DNA from 3 places in the Helicovermis profundi genome. Region 2 is predicted to be linked to each of the others. Evidence: predicted binding sites of a transcription regulator. Region 2 holds the regulator's gene; each other region holds the start of a gene.
The links. Region 2 encodes LexA, which represses DNA repair genes until DNA is damaged. Its sites were predicted from a motif close to AGAACANNTGTTCT; they were not measured.
Positions count from the first base shown of each region.

Region 1: the regulator LexA is predicted to act here: its motif matches at 2,531-2,544, upstream of AACH12_RS08170 (DNA polymerase Y family protein).
Region 3: the regulator LexA is predicted to act here: its motif matches at 5,780-5,793, upstream of AACH12_RS05200 (DNA gyrase/topoisomerase IV subunit B).

Region 1 covers NZ_AP028654.1:1,837,478-1,845,455, forward strand. Annotated here, with positions in the region: gene AACH12_RS08155 (zinc ribbon domain-containing protein) at 1-62, opposite strand, end outside; gene AACH12_RS08160 (hypothetical protein) at 211-471, shown strand; gene AACH12_RS08165 (ferritin-like domain-containing protein) at 525-1,118, opposite strand; gene AACH12_RS08170 (DNA polymerase Y family protein) at 1,254-2,507, opposite strand; gene AACH12_RS08175 (hypothetical protein) at 3,244-3,762, opposite strand; gene AACH12_RS08180 (DUF3137 domain-containing protein) at 3,840-4,757, opposite strand; gene AACH12_RS08185 (protein kinase domain-containing protein) at 5,155-7,978, opposite strand, start outside.
Region 2 covers NZ_AP028654.1:1,539,308-1,547,285, reverse strand. Annotated here, with positions in the region: gene AACH12_RS06815 (methyl-accepting chemotaxis protein) at 1-467, opposite strand, end outside; gene AACH12_RS06810 (MORN repeat-containing protein) at 744-2,609, shown strand; gene yneA (cell division suppressor protein YneA) at 2,738-3,094, opposite strand; gene lexA (transcriptional repressor LexA) at 3,265-3,885, shown strand; gene carB (carbamoyl-phosphate synthase (glutamine-hydrolyzing) large subunit) at 3,965-7,165, opposite strand; gene AACH12_RS06790 (carbamoyl phosphate synthase small subunit) at 7,166-7,978, opposite strand, start outside.
Region 3 covers NZ_AP028654.1:1,192,601-1,200,578, forward strand. Annotated here, with positions in the region: gene AACH12_RS05170 (xanthine dehydrogenase family protein molybdopterin-binding subunit) at 1-684, shown strand, start outside; gene AACH12_RS05175 (aspartate kinase) at 765-1,997, opposite strand; gene thrB (homoserine kinase) at 2,015-2,920, opposite strand; gene thrC (threonine synthase) at 2,920-3,969, opposite strand; gene AACH12_RS05190 (homoserine dehydrogenase) at 4,063-5,298, opposite strand; gene AACH12_RS05195 (ACT domain-containing protein) at 5,315-5,755, opposite strand; gene AACH12_RS05200 (DNA gyrase/topoisomerase IV subunit B) at 5,941-7,914, shown strand; gene AACH12_RS05205 (DNA gyrase/topoisomerase IV subunit A) at 7,925-7,978, shown strand, end outside.

The sequences.
Region 1 (7,978 bases), 300 kb from region 2:
AAAAATATAATAACCATAAAAAAAAGTATTAAAAACCTAAAGTGCGAAAGTAATGCTAACATATTTTCCCTCCTAATTAAAATATTTATTAATACTATTATACACAAATATTTAAAATATTAAATATTTTTTCTTTACTACGAACACACGTTCGTATATAATGAAATAGAAATCACTAATTTTTATTACTAAAAAATGAAAGGTGCTAATATGAAGGTTGTTTATAAAGCAATTGATATGATTGCATGGTTTGAAAAAGATGGTAAAATACACCCTATAAAATTCAGATTAAAAGAATCTGAAGAAGATAAAATTATAAGCATTGATAAAATCAGATGTGTTAAAACAGAAAAATTTGGTGGAAATTTAATGTATGTTTTTGAATGTGAGAGTGTAATTAATAGCACTTTAAAAATATTTGAAATAAAATACGAAGTTAATACTTGTAAATGGGTTTTATTTAAAATTTAATGTAAAAAAACTAACTCTTAATAAAGTTAGTTTTTTTACTACTGTAGCTGTAATTATTTTCTATTAAAGCCATCACGTCTAATGCCAATACCTAGTCTTTCATTATTACTGTTTCGACCTTTTCTATTATTTATTCTTCCTTGTACTTTATTTCCATTTACACCATTTTCAAATGCTTTAAGATGTTTTTCAGATCCTGATTTTAAATATTCAAATACATTTTGAACATCTTTAGGTAAGTCTTCTTTTAAAAACGCTTCATACATTGCTATATTTGCAATTTCTGCATCAATACCAAGTGTGAATGAATTTTCTAGGCTATCAGGTTTAACTAAATATATATTGCTATCAAATTCAGGTAAGTCTACTCCGTAAGTTTCAAACAAAGGTTTTAATAAACTAATGTGTCTTTCTTCAGCTTTTACTATATTTGTAAAAGGTCTATCTCCGCCAAGATTATCAATCACATAATCATATTCTGCTTTTGCCATATATTCATCTTCAATCGCATATTCAAGCATTTCCTCTAGTGTATAACTTGTATCTTTCTTTGCCGAAACTGCACCAACGGTATCATCAGCAAAAGATAATCCTACTGCTGATAAAATCATTAAACCTATTAATAAAACTGATATTATTTTTTTCATTATAATTCTCCTTTCAAATAATTGTCTATAAGTTTAAGTTAAGTTGTAACTACTAATAATCTTTTTTTAAGTTGTTTTAATTATAGATTTAATTTGTCACAGTCTTATGACAATTAAATGAAAATTGTGTTCACTTTACAGCTGACTTCGCATTTTAGGGTAATCGTCTTCTGACGATACTCCGCCCGTTATCGGTTTTACTTTACCACGTAGAAATGTAGCTCTTAAAATAATATCTTTACCATATTTTTCTCTAAGTTCATCTAAAGTATTATCAAGCTTTTCGAGTTTAATTTCTTTTTTATTTTCAAAAAAAGATAATTGTTTAAAAGGTTCTTTCTCAGTAGTAACAACCCTTACACCTAAAAGTCTAATTGGTTTTTTATCCCAAAGCAAATCAAATAAACGCTTAGCTTCTCTATAGATTTCATTTGTAGAAACTATTGTTTCGAATAACTTTTTTTGCTTTTGACTTACAATAAATTCATTCGTTTTAATAGTAATTACAACAACTTTTGCTCTCTTTTCTACTGCTCTAAGTCTCATACCAACGCTTTCTGAAAGTGAAAGTAAATACTTATATGCATCTTCCTCGCTAGTTACATCATAAGAAATAGTTGTTGAATTTCCTATACTTTTTATAAGAGAATATTTTAAATCTCCTACTTTTGAATCATCTATACCATTAGCAAAATTATAAATTAATTCACCATGACTTTTTAATATATGTTTTAAAAAACTTAAATCGCTTTTAGCTAGTTCTCCAATAGTATTAATTCCGTATTTTCTAAGTTTTTTAACACTCGAGCGCCCTGCCATAAAAAGTTTTGATACATCTAGTGGCCACATTTTTTCTTCTATTTCATCTATAAACAAAGTATGTACTCTATCAGGTTTTAGAAAATCAGAAGCCATTTTCGCAAGTATTTTATTTGATGAAACTCCTACATTAACAGTAAAGCCAAGTTCATCATATAATCTTTTTTTTATCATATAGGCAGCTTCAATTGGAGAGGCAAATAATTTTTTCATGTTTGTATAATCTAAAAAGCACTCATCAATAGAGTAAATTTCAATATTTGGAGAGTATTCTCTAAGAAGTTTCATCATTGCTCTACTAGCCTTAGTGTATATATGATACCTTGGAGGAACTGATACCAAATTTGGACATAGCCTATATGCTTCAACTAAAGTTTGAGCTGTTTTGATACCATACTTTTTAGCTGGAATCGATTTTGCAAGAACAATTCCATGCCTATTAATAGGATTACCTCCTACAATAGAAGGAATCTTTCTAAGATCAATTTTTTCACCATGATTTAATCTATCCACTGCATCCCACGATAAGAATGCAGAATTTACATCTATATGAAATATTATTTTATTCATTATTATCACCTATTATATTTTAGCAAACATATGTTCGGTTGTATATAGTAAATATTTTTTTATACGTATATACTTATAAACCATAATCCCCAAAATTCATTATTCTATTTTTCACTAATAAACAATTTGCATTGTTAAAATATCTACTTACCTAAATTCTATTGCAACTTTTCACTATATACTATAAAATTACAGTGGATAATTTAAATATTGTTAAAAAAAATGCAACCATTAGCTAATAAATATTAGGAGGATAAAATGTTTATTAAAACAAATGTTGAAGATGCTCTAAAAGAAAGCATCCTTTTAAATCTTAAAGATCGTGAAGCAAAAGCTTGCTCTACATGAGACCTTAAAGCTACCTTAGGTTACGCAGTTGGCGTAAAGGAATCTTTAGAATTAAGCGAAATTGAAGAAGTAAGTGCATATGGCGAAAAAGTACAAGGAAGTAAATTAACTCTTACAGATGGAAGAAGAGTCGATTTATTAAAAATTGATGTAAAATCAAGAAAAGATACAGCTTTTTTGATTTTCAGATATCAATTAATTTTTGATGAACCAAAATCGCAATTTGCAAACGTTTTATAAAAAATTTAAAATTTATATTTTTTAATTAAAACAATTATATAAAAATGTTTTTAATATTCAAGCGGTAAAAAATAGAAAGCTTTAAGGATTTTTTCCTATAAGCTTTTTATTTATTTCACCTATTAACTAATTTTTTTTATTTTGTTTTTTATGCAATTATTTTTTTATTTTGTTTTTCTTCTATTTGTTTCATTTTAGACAACAATTTACATACAGTAGTTTTTTTACCACCTTTAATATTGGTTAACATAGCTCCGACTGTATATATTGGTCCCCATGGCAACCCCCACCAACCTAAAACAGTCGTCATTAAAAAATAAATTACACCAATAAGTTTACTAGGGTTCTTATCAATTATAAAATATCTAGAATTCATTTTTAAACTTACTATTAAAAATGATACACATAGTTGATATTGTTTCAATTCCGTTCTTGGTGTAATTCTAACATCATCGTAATATGCTCTTTCACTAATAATTTTATCATGATTTTCATATAACCACTCTAAAAACTCGACTTCTTTTTTTTCTTCTAATTTAACAAAACGATATATTCCAACTAATAACAAGCCTATAAATAATTCTACTATTGCAGTTATATAAAGAGCATTAATCAAGTTAATAACTGTACCTATAAAAAATAATAATGCAATAATCAATAATACCATTAAAACTTCCCCCTTTTATTTTAAAAATAAAGCACTCATTTTCATATATTTAATCTAGTATAACAATTCATGTATTATTAAGACGTTTTTTTATCATATATATTTACACTATTTTTTTTATCAATAAGTGTTACTATTTCCTCAACAATACTAAAAACTTTTGTGTATAAATTTATTACGTTTTTATAATTAATTTTACTATATATACTAGGTTCTAATTCTGGTCCTTTTAAATTTATAGCAATACATAATCTATCGTTATTTAAATTAAGTGATAGTCCATGTTTCAGCGATTTATTTATATCAACTAATTTGTCAATTATAGTCAAAGACAATATATCAAGCATTTCGTCTGAACTATTACAATATCCAAAAAACTCACTATCAAAATTTCTAAGTCCTAAATTTGCTGATTTTATAAACTTAGGTTCTTCACTAAAATCACTTTTTTTTGTGTGAATACTTAATTGATTTTCAATATTTCTACTCAATTTAATTTCAAAATAAAATCCTAAAAATTTTGTCTTTAAAAATTTCTTTAAGAATTTCGACTTTCGAGCCGTTAATATTTGAGAAAATCTAAATTTCATCCCATCCATAGTACTCATAAGAAAATTTGATGATTCAAAATATTCATCATTCTTAATAAGATTCGTCTTCAAAATGTCTTCTTTAGAAATTCCGTCATCAAATTTACACTTCCACTTATCATCAATACTTTCAATAATCTTATTTGTTATATTTGTATTATAAAATTGAATAAAATTTTGTTTCTTTTTCCTGTGATTTGAATATATAAAATATATAACTACTAAAAATAAATTTCTAACTGATCTATGACTTATATCCGTATATCTCATAATAAATATTGCTAGCCCAATATATATCACTATCATAGCTAAAATCATTGACCAAGTAGATAAAATCATTTTTTTATGCATTTTATCTACTTCAACTATTTGGTTCTGAATTTTCAACATTATTCTCTCGATCATTTTTCTCTCCTTTAAAATACTCATCTATGCCTATATTACTGAATTTCTATATCTTTATTATCACAAAAAACAAAAACTAATACTTCTGCTAATAGCAGAAATTTTTCTTTTATAAATGAATTTCTAAGATTCAGAGGGAGTTTTTACTCCCACTGAATCTTAGAAAACATAATCCATAGCCTTTTTAGAGTTCTTTATCCTCCACTTTTTAAGAAGTGGTGGTATTAGAACTCTAAGGCATCGGATAAATAATATAAACAAAAAATATAAAAATATACTACTAAATTTTTGATAGTAGTATATTTTATATTCATAAGATGCATTGTATTCTAATACTTCCACTTCTTGAAAATAGTAGACATAGAAGTTCTTTTGAAAGAAGAAATTCATTTATTTATTAATGAAGTCCAGGATTCCCTTTATAAACATCCTCTAAGGAGTCTTGGATCGAACCAATATTTTCAAGCGGTATAATATTCTCAATCAAATTATTATTAAGTTCTAAGGTAGTTAAGTTACTCCCTCTTTTTAACAACTCAACATTTGTTAATTCATTGTATCCCATATATAATCCATATAAATTTTTTATAGTAGAGGACAACGGTGTAATATCTTTAATATCATTAGCTGTTAAAGCAATAACCAAAATATTTTTACCCCTTAACGGTGTAATATCCTTAATATAATTATCAGTAAAATCCACATTTTTGTATGCAATATCATCTCTAAATCCACTAACATCAGTTATTCGATTTTTAAGTATAACTACTTCCTCACAATTCGTCAAATATTTAAGATCTTTAAGAGATTTAATTTCACCTCTTTTAATTTTCTTATACTGATCCCCTTTATAAAAGGTCCCATCTACATAATCTTCTCCCAAATCAAGATTACCAATAGCATAAGAAAACTCCTCATTTCTATCATATATACGGTTTCCTATAACATTTATATAAGTTATAGTATCAAGATTCAATTTTGTTAGAGGAACATCACTCCCAATACCCAGTATTCTCCTCACTAATTTTTCAAAAGCTTTATCTTCAAAATGAACAACATCAAGATCCACAGTTATTATGGAATCCTCTTCATTTGTTGCATCTTTATTAGTATCCTTTAACTGACCTTCATTATTTTCATATTTATTAACTTCTTCAAGTTCATAAATAGTAACTTTAACAGTATTAGTTTTCTTTTCAGAATTTATATGAACACCTAATTCAGATCCATAATTTTTATATTTAGAATCTAATTTAACAAAATGTTCAACGTGATGATTTGTCTGAATTGATTTCAAATCAATCCTAGCATCAATTTCTTTTCGTATCAATATACCTGTTTTATCAACTGTAATTTTTACTACAAAGTCCTTGTAATTAGATTCATTTAAAATGATACCTCCATTATTGCCATTATGAGCACTTCTATAGAGATATAGCGAGCTTAAATTAGGTACTGAATCATTTATACTTATTTCAAAAACTGTATTTTCACCTTCTGAATATTTTTTAATATTATTAATACAATTCGAAATATCTTTAAGCAATAATTCATCAAATTTATTTACTTGATTTTTATATACTTCAATAGGAATTTCACTTAAATCTAATTTATCAATATAAGATGGAACTTCATAATCGTAAATGTCCCCGCCCCAAGAATTACCAGGGTTCTCGCCTGTCAATAAGGTGAAATATTGTTTATCACCAATTATAGCAATTTGATAATTTTTTTCCTCTTCAAAAGAATTATAGCGAGTTTTTTGATAATAAGTATCCATTTTTCTATCAATTCTTTTTTCAACACTTGACTTATAATCTTCGTCTAAAAAATTAATATTAAAATTACTATATTCAAAATACGAAGTATTTAAATTTCTTTCAAATGCATTAACCAACAAAGGATACTTTTCTTTTAATTTATCAATTCTATTAGAATATTTATTTCCATCGTAATCATACGATTCAATAATAATTTGATTATCTTTATTTCTCATAGTTGAAGCTGTTATACTAACTATAAAATTTAAAGAAATATATTTTTTACCATTAATTAATTTATAAGCGTATTCACTATCAAAAGCTCCATTCGAAAATGGATTTACAAATGAATAATTGTTTGTACCTTCCATTATGTTAATTACTGTAGCTCTATTATCAAAAAATTGAATATCACCATCATCACTTGTACTGTTAAATCCCATAACTTTCATAAATTCGTTAAATCCAACATATAGTTCTTTATTAATAATTTTACTTTCTTCAAATTTATAAGGCATACCATTAATAATATAAGGTGAGTTAATAACTTCTTTTGTAACTTCAGTTTTTTCTTTTTCTATTATCTTTATATCATTATTTTTTATACTTTGATTCTCATTTGAATCACTAAAATTATTTAATATAAATACAGTAAAAATTCCACCAAATAAAACAAATGTAATCAACAATGTGAATATAATTTTATTTGAATTTTTTTTAGTAGTATTTTCTGACAAATCATATAGTTTCTTTCTAAATTCATCTAGATTTTTATATCTATCATTAGGATTAAAAGCTGTAGATTTTTTTATAAATTTCTTAACTTTTATTGGCATTAAGGCAGTATCCAATTTATTGCCTAAGCTACTATCATAAAGTAATTCACCACTTAACATATAAAAAAATGTACAACCTAATGAAAAAATATCTGATTTAAATGTAGTTTGCGAAAATCCATATTGTTCAGGAGCAGCATAGCCCCTTGTGCCTGAAATTATAGTATCTGAATTATTTGTTTTACCTTCACATATTGTTCTCGCTGCATTAAAATCAATAAGTTTTACTTTTTTATCTTTTGTTATCATTATATTTTGTGGCTTTAAATCCCTATGTATAACTTTATTTTTATGAAGATAACTTACTACATCAATTACTTTTAACATAATTTGAATTGAATCTTCTAAATTAATTCGTCTATCTTTTTTTACCGCATCTTCAATAGTAAGTCCATCAATAAATTCCATAATTATGTATGTTGAATCAATTGATTCTATGATTTCATATACTTTAGGCAGTGCATCATGAGCTAATTTATTTAAAATTTTGTATTCTTTAACTAATTCACTTTCATTAATACTTACTTCTTTACACGCAAAAAAGGCACCATTATTATCTATAACTTTGTATACATTAGAATATTTAGTCCTACTTAATGTTTCTAATATATTGTATTTTTCTTCA
Region 2 (7,978 bases):
TTGCCATAATTATCAAAATGTATAATTTTTTCTTTCTTTATCCATGAATCAAATTTTCCATATTCAACAAAATGTGCATAGATATCTCCATTTTTCCCTACAACTAAACTACTAAGATTTTTATTTTCATAAGAAAGATGAATTAGATTTTCAACTTTATTTTTGCTCAGCTTTACAATATAGTAATTTGAAGAGTCTAAATATAAAGAGTTTTTACTAGACTTAAAAATACCTAAAAAATCCAATTTTTTCAAAGTTGTTATATTTAACGTTAATAAACCATAGTTATTATCTGAATCAATATACAACTCTTTATAATTGAATTTATCACTATCCTCAATATTAATATTGCCATATGTAAACGTACTAACAGGTTCATTAAATACGTAAGAATTTGATATTATTACATAAGCTAAAATACCTATAATAAATAATAAAAACGTAAAAAACACTGCATGTTTTTTCATAATTAATACTCCTTTTCATTTTTATTCAAACAACTTAATTATTTAAAAGGTGTATACAGGTGTTATCACAAGGTTGAAAATTCTAATTAACTAAACCTATTTACAAAATAATTGTTGTGAAAATATAAAATAAATATATATAATATATATATCTATTTATTTTAATTTAAAACAATTTTTTACTCTATAAATATTATTTTATGAAAATATGTTTTTTTTACATAAATATTGTGTATAAAAAAGATATGATAAAGCTTCATTATATAAGGAGTTATTATGAAAAAATTTATTGCTCAATTTCAAATATTATTAAATATTGTGATCAGACCTATTAGAAGAAAGTTTTCTGTTACTAAAAGAAAAATAACAAGAGCTCCTTTTAAATCGTCTAGAAAACTCGTAACAAAACTAGTTGGTAATATAAGTAAAAAAGAAGTTTCTCTAAAGAACTACTTTTCAATTGGTAGATATTACATTTCAAAGCGAGCAATTATTATATTAATTTTACTGCTAATTATTGCTATTTTTTTAGGATATAAATATCTTTCCAACAATACTATTCTTTATAAAAAATTTTATAGCACTAGTGAGATCACTTACACAGGAAATGCAAAAATTTATAATAATAAAATTGACAAAAATTTAATTTATTCTGGAAAAATAAGTAATGGTTTACCCGATGCTAGTGGTACTGCATTTTATGATAATTCTAATAAAAAATATATAGGTGAATTCTCTAATGGACTCTACAATGGAAAAGGTATTTTCTTTGATAATTTAAACCACAAAAAATATGAAGGTGATTTTAAAAGTGGGAGTTATGATGGTTATGGCATTAAATATTATAATAATGAGGATGTTCAATACGAAGGATATTTTGCAAACGGTGAATATAATGGAAATGGAAAAAGCTATGATAATTTTGGAAATTTGATTTATAAAGGTAATTACGTGAATGGTAAGTATTCAGGTGATGGTACTTTATTGTATGAAAATGGTAATATAAAATATTCAGGCTCATTTAAAAATAATGAGTATTTAGGAAATGGAAAGGAATACTTTGAAAACTCTGCTCTAAAATATGAAGGTGGATTTGAAAGTGGAAAATACGCTGGTATGGGTAGTTTATATAAGTCTAATGGTGACATTCTTTATGAAGGTGAGTTTTTAAATGGACAATATGTAGGTCATGGAATTTTGTATTCAAAAAACAAAATTATATATGAAGGCGAATTTAAAAATGGTAAATATTTCGATAAAGGAAAGGAATATTTTTCAAACGGGAATATTAAATATGAAGGAAATTTTGAAAACAATCTTTATGATGGTGATGGCGTATTATATTATAATAGTGATAATAATTATGTAGAATATAGTGGCGTATTTAAAAAAGGCAAGTTTTATGGAGAAGGCACTTTATTTGCAAATTCTCCGGAAAATCCAATCGTCTATACAGGAGCTTTTATAAATAATAGTTTTAACGGAGTTGGAAGCTTATATAACAAGGATGGTCTTTTAATATATGAAGGTGGATTTAAAAAAGGATTATATAATGATTTTGGTGTGCTTTATAAAAAAGATAATATCATTTATAGTGGTAACTTTAAAGACGGTTTATATAGTGGCCAAGGAATTAAATTTGATAACAGTGAAACAATATACAGTGGAACTTTCAAAAATGGTGCTTATAATGGTTTAGGAACTTTATATCTTGCCAATAACCCTATATTTATTGGATATTTTAAGAATAATGACCTTGTGATTCAAGAATTTTTAGGAAAAAGTGATAAAGAAATTTTAAATTCTATTGGCTCACCTGACTCGAACATTATAAAAAATAGTTCTGAAATTACTTTTATCTATACTGATTTAGGAATGGTTATAAATTTTAAATACAACAAAAACCACATAATGAGTGTAAATAAGGTTATTATAACTAATAGTATTACAGTTGACAATATCAATACAACTATGTCAGCTTCGATAGTAAAAAGCTTAATCGGTGAACCAAGCAAAATAAATATATATAATATTAATAACATTGAATATAGCGACTATATATATATATTAACTAACTATAATTTAAAAATAATATTTACTGCAAAAGAAACACATATAGAAAGTATACAATTTTATAAGTAGAAAATTATATATAAAAAACAATCTAAAATCTTCATAGATTTTAGATTGTTTTTTTAATCATAACACAATATTTTTATCAGATACCTTATTGTCTTTATTAATGTAGCTAGCAAAGGTAATTAGTAAAGTTATTTAAAAGTTAATGGAATATAAATAATCTGACCTGGATATATTTTATTTGCATCAATATTATTTTCATTTAGAATAACGTAAACAATTGTTCGTACATCTTCTTTTGAATCTAAATGTTCTTCATTATATTCTTTTGCAATAGACCATAGAGTATCACCGTATGAAACTGTTACGGCAGTATATTCTGTTTTGCTTGCTCCTTCTGCAATATTCAAAGTATAACCTAGAGAAATAATAATAGTAAAAATTAGAATCATAAAAAATGTAAACCTTTTTTTGTTAGTTATTCTAATTTTTCTTTTTCTGTGAGGTTTTCTTATATAGTTAGTATGTAAATTAGAATTTTTAATCAATTAAATCACCTTCCCTATTTTTAGAACAAATGTTCTGTTAGTTATATTATAACCGAACGTCTGTTCTTTGTAAAGAAAAAACAGAACGTTTGTTTGATTATTTTTTTTTAATATGATATACTACTGTATATTGAACGGTTACGAGACTAAAAAATATTGAGGTGTTTAATTTGTATTCTGATTTATCAAAAAAACAAGTTCTAATTTTAAACTATATAAGAGCAGAAGTAGCAAAGAAAGGCTATCCACCTTCTGTTAGAGAGATTTGCCTTGCTGTAGGACTAAAATCTACTTCAACTGTCCATGGACATCTAAAAAAAATTGAAGAAAAAGGTTACATAAGAAGAGATTCTACTAAACCAAGAGCAATCGAAATTCTTGAAGACACATTAAGTGATACATCACTAATTAACACTAATACGGCATATATTCCTCTTGTTGGAAATGTAACTGCAGGTGTTCCCATCTTAGCAGTTGAAAACATAGAAGAACAATTTCCTGTTCCAAGCGACATGGTTAACTCAGGAACATTTTTTATGTTACGTGTTCAAGGTGACAGCATGATTGAAGCAGGCATATTTGACAGAGATTATGTAATAGTAAAAAAGCAAAATCAAGCTAAAAATGGTGATACTGTTGTGGCTCTTATTGATGACTCAGCTACTGTCAAGACTTTCTATAAAGAATCTGATCATATTAGGTTGCAACCTGAAAATTCTGCACTTAGCCCAATTATTTCTAAAGACGTTTCTGTTCTTGGGATTGTAAAAGGTGTGTTTAGAAGAATGTAGTCAACATAATAAGATTATGCTGACTACATATGAATATATGTAAAAAAAGTAAGGTCTAACGCCTTACTTTTTTGTTATTTTACAATTCTTTCATATTAATATTATATACTTGTAAATTTTTCTTTTTAATATTCTTAGATAACATAATTGCTAGATGTTTTATAGAATCAGTACTCGTAATACATGGAAGACCGTTTTCAATCGCTCCTCTTCTAATTTTTTTGAAATACGAATTATATTTTTCATTAAACGAAGAAAGACTTACTACAAAATCAAATTCCTTATTTTTTATTTTCACAATTGTTTCACTAAAAGTTACTTCATGTATCAAATCACACTTTTGATTATATTTATTTTTATAATAAATATAATCCTCTTCACTTACATATATATTGACATTATTTTCTATTAAATCCCCTATTATTACATCAATTTCTTCAGTTTTATTTTTGCCACCTGAAAAAAATATTTTTTTTATATTTTCTCCTTCTATCCCAATTTTAATCATAGACTTATAAAATGCTCCATAAAAAGTTTTATCAATACTGATTGTTTCTCCTGTTGATTTCATCTCAGGACCTAAAATGGTATCTTCATTTTTTATTTTATAAGTTGAAAACACAGGACTTTTTATATAATATCCATTATTATGTTCTTTAGACTCTAAATCTAATTCTTTAATTTTTTTATTTCCCAAAATAATATCAATTGAGCTTTCTACTAAATTTATACCACTTGCTTTACTAATAAAAGGAATTGTCCTTGAGGACCTTGGATTTACCTCAATAATATAAATTTTATTATTTGATAATACATACTGTATATTAAATAAGCCCACAATACCAATTGCAGTAACAATTTTTTTACTTATAACAAATAATTCATCCAATACTATTTTACTTAAATTTATTGGCGGAAAAACAAGAGCACTATCTCCTGAATGAATACCACTTCGATCAATATGTTCCATTATACCTGGTAAAAATATATCCTCTCCATCGCTTATTCCATCAACTTCTATTTCGATTCCATCAACATATTCATCAATTAATATAGTATTGTTTGGATTATTATTAAATGCATTATTGATGTAAGATGATAAATTATTGTAGTCATATATTATTTTCATTCCAAGTCCACCAAGTACATAGCTTGGCCTAACTAATACAGGATAAGATAGCTCATTTTTTACATTTTCACTTAAATTATTATTATCCACTCCAAAACCTTTAGGATATAGTATTGATTCATTTTCAAGGATTTTTATAAATTCACTTCTTTCTTCTGCTTTATGCAGAGCATCATATCTTGACCCTAATATATTTACTCCATTTTCCTCAAATTTTTTAGCTAGCTTAATTGATGTTTGTCCACCAAATTGAAGTATTACTCCATATGGTTTTTCTTTATCAATTATATTCATAACGTCTTCAAAGGTTATTGGTTCAAAATATAATTTATCAGATAAATTGAAATCGGTGCTTACAGTTTCAGGATTATTGTTTACAATTATTGTTTCAATATTTCTTTTTTTAAGAGCAAGTATTGCATGAACTGTTGAATAATCAAATTCAATGCCTTGACCTATTCTAATTGGACCTGAACCTATAACAATTATTTTTTTTCTGCTACTAACCTTTATTTCATCATATACATTATACGATGAATAGTAGTATGGACTTATTGCATCAAATTCACCGCCACATGTATCTACCATTTTATAAGAAGGAAAAACATTTAATTTTTTTCTATATTCTCTAATTAATAATTCAGTAGAAAAAAGAGTTAGATTTGCAATGCCCTTATCTGAAAATCCATTTTTCTTTAAATTTTCAATTTCCTTTTTTGTAATAGTTTTATAATCTCTATTGAAAATGCTTTTTTCTAATAGTACAATATTTTTTATTTTACTTAGAAAAAATTTATCTATTTTTGTTATTCTTTCTAATAAGTCAATACTTACTTCTCTTCTAATCAATTCTGCCAAATAAAATATTCTAATATCATCAACAAATTTTATTTTATCCAATAATTCACTTAAGGTATATCGTGTAAATTCTTCATTATATAAAGAAAAATATTCCATTTCCAAAGATCTAATAGATTTTAATAGTGCACTCTCAAAATTCCTTCCAATTCCCATAACTTCACCTGTTGCCATCATTGATGTTCCAAGCTCATTTTTAGAATTTCTAAATTTATCAAAGGGAAGTTTTGGAATTTTAACTGTAATATAATCAAGAGAAGGCTCAAATGAAGCCTTTGTTTTTTTTGTTACATCATTTACAATCTCATCTAAAGTATAGCCCAAAGAAATCATTGCTGTAATCTTTGCAATTGGATACCCAGTAGCTTTAGAAGCTAGTGCAGAAGATCTACTTACTCTTGAATTAACCTCAATAACTACATACTCTTTTTTTATCTGATTGTAAGCAAATTGAACATTACAACCTCCAACTATATTTAAACTATTAATAATTTCTATACTTGCATTTCTTAAATTTTGATACTGAATATCAGAAAGTGTTTGCGATGGTGCTACTACAATACTATCTCCAGTATGAATACCCACTGGATCAATATTTTCCATGTTACATACAGTTACTATATTTCCATTTTTATCTCTCATCATTTCATATTCAATTTCTTTCCATCCTTTAATAGATTTCTCTATTAGTAATTCACTTGTAACGCTTAAGTTAAGTCCTGAAGTAACAATCCTTTCAAGATCTTCTTCATTTTCTGCAATTCCACCACCATTTCCACCTAATGTGTATGCTGGTCTTATTATTAATGGATAACCTACTAACTCTGCTATATTTTTTGCCTCATCTAAACTTTTCACTAAAGAAGATTTTAAGACGGGTTGATCAATTTCAATCATTTTATTATAAAATAAATCTCTTGATTCCGAGTTTTTAATATCTTCAATTTGAGTACCTAATACTTTAATATGATATTTATCTAAAAGGCCATTTTCTTCAAGTTCAATACCAACATTTAAGGCAGTCTGTCCTCCTACGCTAATCATTATAGAATCAGGTTTTTCTTTTTCAATTATTTTAACTAAAAATTCTAAAGTTATTGGCTCCATATATACTTTATCTGCTATTTCTTTATCTGTCATTATTGTAGCTGGATTATTATTAATTAAAATAGTTTCGATTTTATTTTCTTTGAAGACTCTACATGCTTGAGTACCTGAGTAATCAAACTCAGCGCCTTGACCAATTACAATAGCACCGGAACCAATTATTAGTACTTTTTTTATTTTATCCATTTATGCCTCCTTCTTAAGTAGTAATTTTAAAAATGAATCAAACAAATAGTCTGAGTCTTTTGGACCAGGTGAAGCTTCAGGATGATATTGAACACTAAATACTGGTTTGAATTTATGACTTATTCCTTCTACAGTATTATCGTTTACATTTATATGAGTAATTGTAATTTTATCTAAATCTATGGTATTTTCTTCAACTACATAACCATGATTTTGTGCTGTTATATAGACCCTATTATTAAAGATATCTTTTACTGGTTGATTGGCGCCTCTATGTCCAAATTTCATTTTTTTAGTATTACATTCAAGTGCTAATGCTATTAGTTGATGACCAAGACATATACCAAAAGTAGGATAATGATCTATAATTTTCTTAACAGTTTCTATAATATTTATAAGTTCTTTTGGGTCTCCTGGTCCATTTGATAGAAATACACCATCAATTTTATAAGAATTAATTGTCTCAAAATCTGTGTCAGCTGGAAAAATTATTAATTCAATGCCTCGAGCTAATAATGAATCTAAAATATTTTTTTTAATACCAAAATCAAGAACACCAACCCTTTTTAATGACTGGCCTTTTGGCTTTAACTTATAAATATTTTTTGTGCTTATTTTATATACTGGTTTAATATTTTCATATTCCTTAATATCTTTAATTAATGTTGGCATACTACTAAGACTCGAAATAATAAGGCCATTTATTACACCCTTTTCTCTAATAATTTTAGTTAAATGTCTTGTATCTATATCACTAATACAAGTAATATGATTATTAAGTAAAAATTCGTTTAATGAGTAAGAATTACTATC
Region 3 (7,978 bases), 350 kb from region 2:
TATACATCAGGTAATGCTGTTATAGAAGCAGCAAATAAAATGAAAGAAATGATTATAAGTTATGGTGGAAAATTCTATAATACATCGAATGAAAATATTGTATTTGAAAATGAAATAATTAAAAATATTAAAACTGGTGATAGTATTTCTTTAGCTGAATTTTCAAATAAAATTACCTATAATTTAATTCATACTCAGCTTATAGCAAGTGGATCTTTTGTTCCTAAAAAAGCTGCTCCTCCATATATGGCTGGTTTTGCAGATGTTGAAGTTGACACTGAAACTGGAGAAGTGTGGGTAGCTGACTTTTACGGAGTGATTGACTGTGGAACAGTTATTAACCCTAATTTAGCAAAAATACAAGCTGAAGGTGGAATTGTTCAAGGTATTGGAATGGCACTAATAGAAGATGTCGTTTATGAGAAAAGAGGCAGACTTGCAACAGATTCTTTTATGCAGTACAAAATACCTTGCAGAAAAGATATTGGAAATATACATGTTGAATTTGTAGATGGTAATGATGAAACTGGTCCCTTTGGAGCAAAATCTATTGGAGAAGTAGTAATAAATACAGCTGCTCCAGCTATTATAGATGCAATTTATAATGCTTGTGGTGTTCGTATTAGAGAACTCCCTGCAAGTGCGGAAAAAATACTAAAAGCACTAAATAATGCTAATAACTGATTATCAGTTGTTATACTTAAAACCCCAAAGAAAAGACTAACTTTTAATTGTAAAAGGCTAGTCTTTTCTTAATAATTGTTTTAATTTGACATTTCAAGTTTATCGAGCTTAAATGCCGAGTGAACCTTTTGCATAGCATTATCTGACATATTGTCCTCAATAATACATGAAATTTTAATTTCTGAAGTACTTATCATTTCAATATTAATTCCAAGTTCATAAAGTGTTCCAAAGAGTTTTGAGGCTACTTCAGCACTACCAGCTATACCAGTACCTACTATTGAGAGTTTATTTACATTGTCTTTTATTAAAACTTTTCCGCCCTCAATTTCCTTGCAAAATTCATTAGAAATCTCTTTTCCATTTTCTAAATCTTCTAAGGATAGTGTATAAGAGATATCATTTGAATTCTCGTGATTTAAGTTTTGAATAATCATATCGATATTAATATTATTGTCAGCAAGTTTTTTAAATAATTTAAAGGCAACACCAGGTTTATCAGGAACATTTGCGACTGTGATTCTTGCTATATTTTTATCTATTGTTACTCCTCTAATTAATACTTTTTCCATATTTGTATTCACCTCTATAATTTTAGTTCCTTCATTATCATTAAAACTTGATTTTACTACTAATGGAACATTATGTCTTCTAGCAAGTTCTACAGAACGTGGATGTAATACACTAGCGCCAAGTTTTGCGAGTTCAAGCATTTCATCATAACTTATTTCTTTCATTTTTTGAGCCTTTGGAACTTTTCTTGGATCACTTGAATATACCCCGTCCACATCTGTATAAATTTCGCATAGCTTTGCATTAGTTGCAGCAGCAATTGCAACAGAGCTTGTGTCACTTCCGCCTCTTCCGAGTGTAGTTATATTTCCATCAAAAGTAATGCCTTGAAAACCTGCAACAATAACAATTTTATCACTTTTAAGTTCATTAAAAATTCTACTAGGGTCTATCCTATTTATTCTTGCTTTCTTATGATTTTGATCTGTATATATACCAGACATAGCTCCTGTAAGAGAAACAACTTTTTCTCCAAGGCTTTCAATTGCCATAGCAAGAAGTGCAATTGAAATTTGTTCGCCAGTAGAAAGGAGCATATCCATTTCTCTTGATGAAGGTGAAGTATTAATTTCCTTTGCCTTTTCAATTAGTGAATTTGTTGTATTGCCCATAGCCGATACGACAACTACCATTTTATTGCCTTTATTTTTATATTTTACAATTCTATTTGCAACATTTTTAATTCTTTTAGCGTCTCCCATAGAAGTACCGCCATATTTTTGAACAATTATATTATTCACAGTTCACCTCCATATAATTATTGTTTTTCAGATATATTTTTTAGCTCTACTCCATCTTTACAAACTTCTAATGTTTTAACTAACCAATTTGTTTTGTATTTATCAAGATGATTTTTAATAAGCTTTTTATTTTTTTCAGCAGTGTTTGTTTTATCAAGTGAAATTAAAGTTGGACCCGCTCCGCTAATATAATAACCTAAAGACTTAATTGAATCTAAATATTCAAAAATATTTTGTCCATTTTCAATTAAGTCTAATCTATAAGGTTGATGAATTCTGTCTTTTAGAGCGTATTTAATTATGCTAATTTCATTATTATTTAAAGCACTAATTAGAAGTGCAACTCTAGAGATATTGAAAATACAATCTTCTTTAGAATAGGAAGAGGGAAGAACACTTCTTGCTTTTTCTGTGCTTAATTTAAAATCCGGAATTAAAACATTAAAAACTATTTCATTTGGAATATAAGTTTTAGAATAAATAACAGAATTTTCAAGTAATGCTGAAGAAATTAAATTGCCAAAAATAGCTGGAGCTACATTGTCGGGGTGCCCTTCAAGCTCAGTGGCAATTTCTAGTATTTTATCTTTTTCAAACTTAAAATCCATTAAGAAAAAAGCAGCATATACTCCAAGCACAATTGATGCCGCACTACTTCCGAGACCTCTAGATATTGGAATATCCATTTGTTCTGAAACAATATGATATCCAGAAGATATATTAAATTTATCCATTGTATATTCAAGCGCAGTTAATATTAAATTTTTTTCTTTTGATAGAGTAATTCCAGTATTACCCCAATCAAAAATTTTACTATCGGATTTTTCTACTGTTATTTCATTGAATAAGTTTAGGGCTATCCCAATAGAATCAAATCCTGGACCAATATTTGCAGTAGTTGCAGGTACTTTTATTGTAAACATTATTCTAGTATTACCTTTTCTAATACATCATAGTCATTTTCATAAACTTTTAAGTCACGACTTAATGAAATCGCTACATCTGGATCTTTAAGCCCATTACCAGTTAATACGCACACAACTGTAGATCCTTCTTTTATTTTTCCGCTTTCATATGCAAATTTTAAACCAGCAATTGAAATACATGAAGCAGGTTCTGCAAAAATACCTTCACTTCTTGCAAGCAATTTATAGGCTTCCATTATTTTTTCATCACTTCTTTTATCAATATATCCATCAGATTCTTCAAGAGCGTTTACTGCTTTGTCCCAGCTAGCAGGATTTCCTATACGAATTGCAGTTGCAATTGTCTCAGGATTTTTAATAACTTTATTATCAACAATTGGAGCTGAAAGAGCTGCTTGAAATCCATACATTTTAGGAAGTTTTGAAGATTTATTTAAATCTCTGTATTCTTTAAAGCCTTTCCAATATGCTGTTATATTTCCAGCGTTACCGACTGGAATAAACAAATAATCTGGAGCATCACCAATTTGATCAATTAATTCAAAGGCAGCTGTTTTTTGTCCTTCTATTCTATAAGGGTTAATTGAATTAACCATAGTAATTGGATTATTTTCACTAACTTTTTTTACAATATCAAGTGCATCATCAAAGTTTCCTTTGATTGGGATAATTTTAGCTCCATAGGCTATTGCTTGTGCTAATTTACCAAGAGCTATTTTATTGTCTGGTATAATTACAACACACTTAATTCCTGCCTTTGCAGCAAAAGCCGCAGCTGATGCTGAAGTGTTTCCTGTTGAAGCACAAATAACTGCTTTTGAACCGCTTTCAACGGCTTTAGTAACAGCCATAGTCATACCTCTATCTTTAAAAGATCCAGTAGGGTTAAGACCATCATATTTTAAGTAAATTTTTATGCCTTTAAATATTTTTTCAAGATTAGTCGCTCTTATTAGAGGAGTATTTCCTTCAGAGAGAGATATGATTTTTGTATCTTCATTTACAGGTAAATATTTTTTATATTCATTGATTAAGCCTTTCCACATAGTATTACCACCTTTTATTTTATTTGTTAAATATTTATATTATTTATCTTATAACTTAGTATTTTAAACTCTCGATTACCCATATTTAGAATTCTATTCATAAATTAAAAAATACTTTGTTACTTTAACAGAGATATTTTTTAAATTTTCGATTTTTTCAAGCAACTCATCTTCAGTAAATTCACTTACAGTAATATAAAGTGATTTGTTATCACCTGATTTATCAATAGTAATAGGAAGATTACTGAATTCATCTAGAATTTGAGAAGTTGTTTCATCTGGAAAATTAGTATCTATTCTAAGTACCCATTTAGATTTTAGAGGAAAATTTTTAATAAAATTAAAATCACTTGATAGTTTAATATTACTGTTGTCGACTTGATTTTGCATAATTGCAATTAAATCACCAAATATTGAACTTGCAGTTGGATATTTTCCAGCACCTTTACCATAGAACATTAAATTTCCAACTGAGTCACCATCGATTACAACTCCATTAAATTCATTGTCAATTTTTCCTATCGATGAACTTCTATGGACGAACACAGGTCTTACAGACAAATACACATCACCATCGTTTTGTTTTGATATAGCAAGCAATTTAATCTTGTGTTTTTTTGATTTGGCGTTTGTAATATCATTTAAGTTAATATCAGTAATACCAATAGTTTTGATTTTTTTCCAATCTATTTTTTTTGAATAAGCTAAAGAAGAAAGAATTGAAATTTTTCTACTTGCATCAAGTCCTTCGACATCAGATGTTGGATCTGATTCTGCAAAACCAGCGTCTTGCGCCAACTTTAATGCTTCAAAGTATCCCATATTCTCATCGTACATTTTTGAAAGAATAAAATTTGTTGTACCATTAATGATTGCAGCAATTGATTCGATATTATTTCCACCTAGGCATTCTTTAAGTGGTTTAAGAATGGGAATTCCTCCCCCCACACTAGCTTCAAACATTAGACTAACATTGTTATGCTTTGCAATATTCATTAATTCTTCGCCGTATTCTGCAATTAAGTCTTTATTTGCAGTTATAACATGCTTAGAATGTTCAAGAAAATATTTTACATACTCATAAGCAGGGTGTAAACCACCCATTACTTCGATTACGATGTCAGGAGAAGCATTTTTTATTACATCAATTGAGTTTGTAAAAAGATTAAATTCATTATGAGATGAATACTTTTTTAAGTTTGATACAAGAATCAAATTTAGTTTTAAATCTATATTGTATTTATTTTTAATATCTTCTAAATTTTTTTCAATTATTTCATATACCCCTGAACCTACAGTACCATATCCTAGTAGAGCTATTGATTTCATATATTACCTCCAAATGTTATTCCATCGCTATTAAATCTAACCTTTTAACTCCTTCTAAGTCTTTTAATATTTCAAGTAAATCGTAAAAAGTACAGTTGATATTACTAATGTCAAATGTAATGGTAGCATTTGCAATACCTTTTATAGGAGAATCTTGGCTAATAGTAAGAACATTTCCATTATTATTTGCTATTATTTTTAAAAAGTTTGAAAGTACACCCGATTCATGTGATAAGAGAAGTGAAATTGTGACTTTTTTGCCAATAGCACCTTCTTTTAAAGTAAATACATGATCATTGTACTTATAATAAGTACTTCTGCTTATACCAACTTTTTTAGCAGCTTCTGTAATTCCTTTTACTGCTCCTGTTTTTATAAGTTCTTTTGCTTCAATAACTTTAACGAAAACTTCTGGAAGCACATCAATACTAATTACTAGATATTTGTTTTTATCCATCTCATCACCTCTGTGTTTGAATGACGTACATTTGTACGCTAATAGAAAACTTAAAGTGATTATAGCACATAAAAAATATACAATCAATAGAAATCACAAAAGTATATTTGAAAGAGTGCTTATTAAGTGATAAACTAATAAATGTGCTAAATGACCTAAACATAAAAATGTAAAGAGGTGGAGTAGTGAAAAAAGTCAATGAAACTTATGGAAATGAAAGTATTTCTTCATTAAAGGGTGCTGATAGGGTTAGGAAAAGACCATCTGTTATTTTTGGTTCTGACGGACTTGATGGATCAAAGCATTCATTTTTCGAAATATTATCAAATTCTATTGATGAAGCTCGTGAAGGATATGGAAAAGAAATTACAATAATCAAACATAAGGATTTTTCTATTACGATAATTGATAATGGTAGAGGAGTTCCTGTTGATTACAATAACAGTGAAAAAAAATATAACTGGGAACTTGTGTTTTGCGAATTATATGCGGGTGGAAAATATAAGAATAATGATGGTGAAAACTATGAATATTCACTTGGATTAAATGGGCTTGGAACATGTGCTACTCAATATAGCTCTGAATATATGGACGTTGAAGTTTTTAGAGATGGATATAAATATTCATTGCATTTCGAAAAAGGTGAAAATATTGGTGGTTTAATAAAAGAGAAATTTGATTATAAAAAAACAGGTACTATACATAAATGGAAACCTGATCTTGATGTATTTACTGATATTGATATTCCAATTGAGCATTTTATGGATGTTCTAAAAAGGCAGTCAATTGTAAATAGTGGTTTGAAATTTGTTTTGATTGATGAAAATACTGAAATTACGCATGAATATATTTATGAAAATGGAATAAAAGATTATTTAGAAGAAATTAATAATGAGAAGAATTTTACTGATGTTTTGTTCTTTTCAAAAGAAGGAAGAGGAAAAGATAGAGAAGATAAATCTGAATATAAAGTAAAGGTTGAGATTGCGTTTTCTTTTAATAACGAAGTTAACCTTTTAGAATATTATCATAATTCAAGTTATCTTGAATATGGTGGTTCTCCGGATAAAGCAGTTAAACAAGCTTTTATTTATGAAATTGATAAATATATAAAGAGGGAAAATAAATATACTAAAAATGAAAAGAAAATTAGTTTTATTGATATACAAGATAGTTTAGTGCTTGTAACAAATTCTTTTTCAACTGTAACAAGTTATGAAAATCAAACAAAAAAAGCGATCACAAATAAATTTATACAAGAATTTATGTCTTCATTCATTAAATCAAAATTAGAAATATTTTTTATAGAGAATAAAGATGTTGCAGATAAAATTATTAATCAAGTATTAATTAATAAAAGAAGTAGGGAAAAGGCTGAAAAAACAAGACTTAATCTAAAGAAAACACTTGGCGGAAAACTTGATGTTACAAATAGAGTTAAGAAATTTGTTGATTGCAGAACAAAAGAAACTGAGAAAAGAGAAATTTATGTCGTGGAAGGTGATTCTGCTTTAGGTGCATGTAAACTTGCAAGAGACTCTGAGTTTCAAGCTATTATGCCCGTAAGAGGTAAAATTTTAAATTGTTTGAAAGCTGATTATGATAAAATTTTTAAAAGTGAAATAATTATAGATTTATTGAAAGTTTTAGGATGTGGAGTTGAAATTAAAACTAAACATAATAAAGACTTAGAAACATTCAATTTAGATAATCTTAGGTGGGATAAAGTTATTATATGTACGGATGCAGATGTTGATGGTTTTCAAATTAGAACGCTAATTTTAACTATGTTTCAAAGATTAACACCTTCGCTTATTAATAACAATAAAATATTTATTGCAGAAACACCTCTTTTTGAAATAACATCAGGTAAAAAAACACATTTTGCTTATAGTGAAAAAGAAAAACAGGATATATTATCAAAATTAAAGGGGAAATACACAATTCAACGTTCGAAAGGACTTGGTGAAAATGAGCCGGATATGATGTGGGAGACAACAATGTGCCCAACGAGTAGAAGACTAATTGAAGTAGAACCTGAAAATGAAGAAGATACTATGAATATGTTTAATATACTCTTAGGTGACAATTTAAGCGGAAGAAAAGAATTTATTGCTGATAATGGTGAAAAATATATAGAGCAGATTGATATAAGTTAGGGGGTATATAGTGGCTAAAATTGAGAAACAAAGAATAACAGAAACCTTAGAAAAAAATTATATG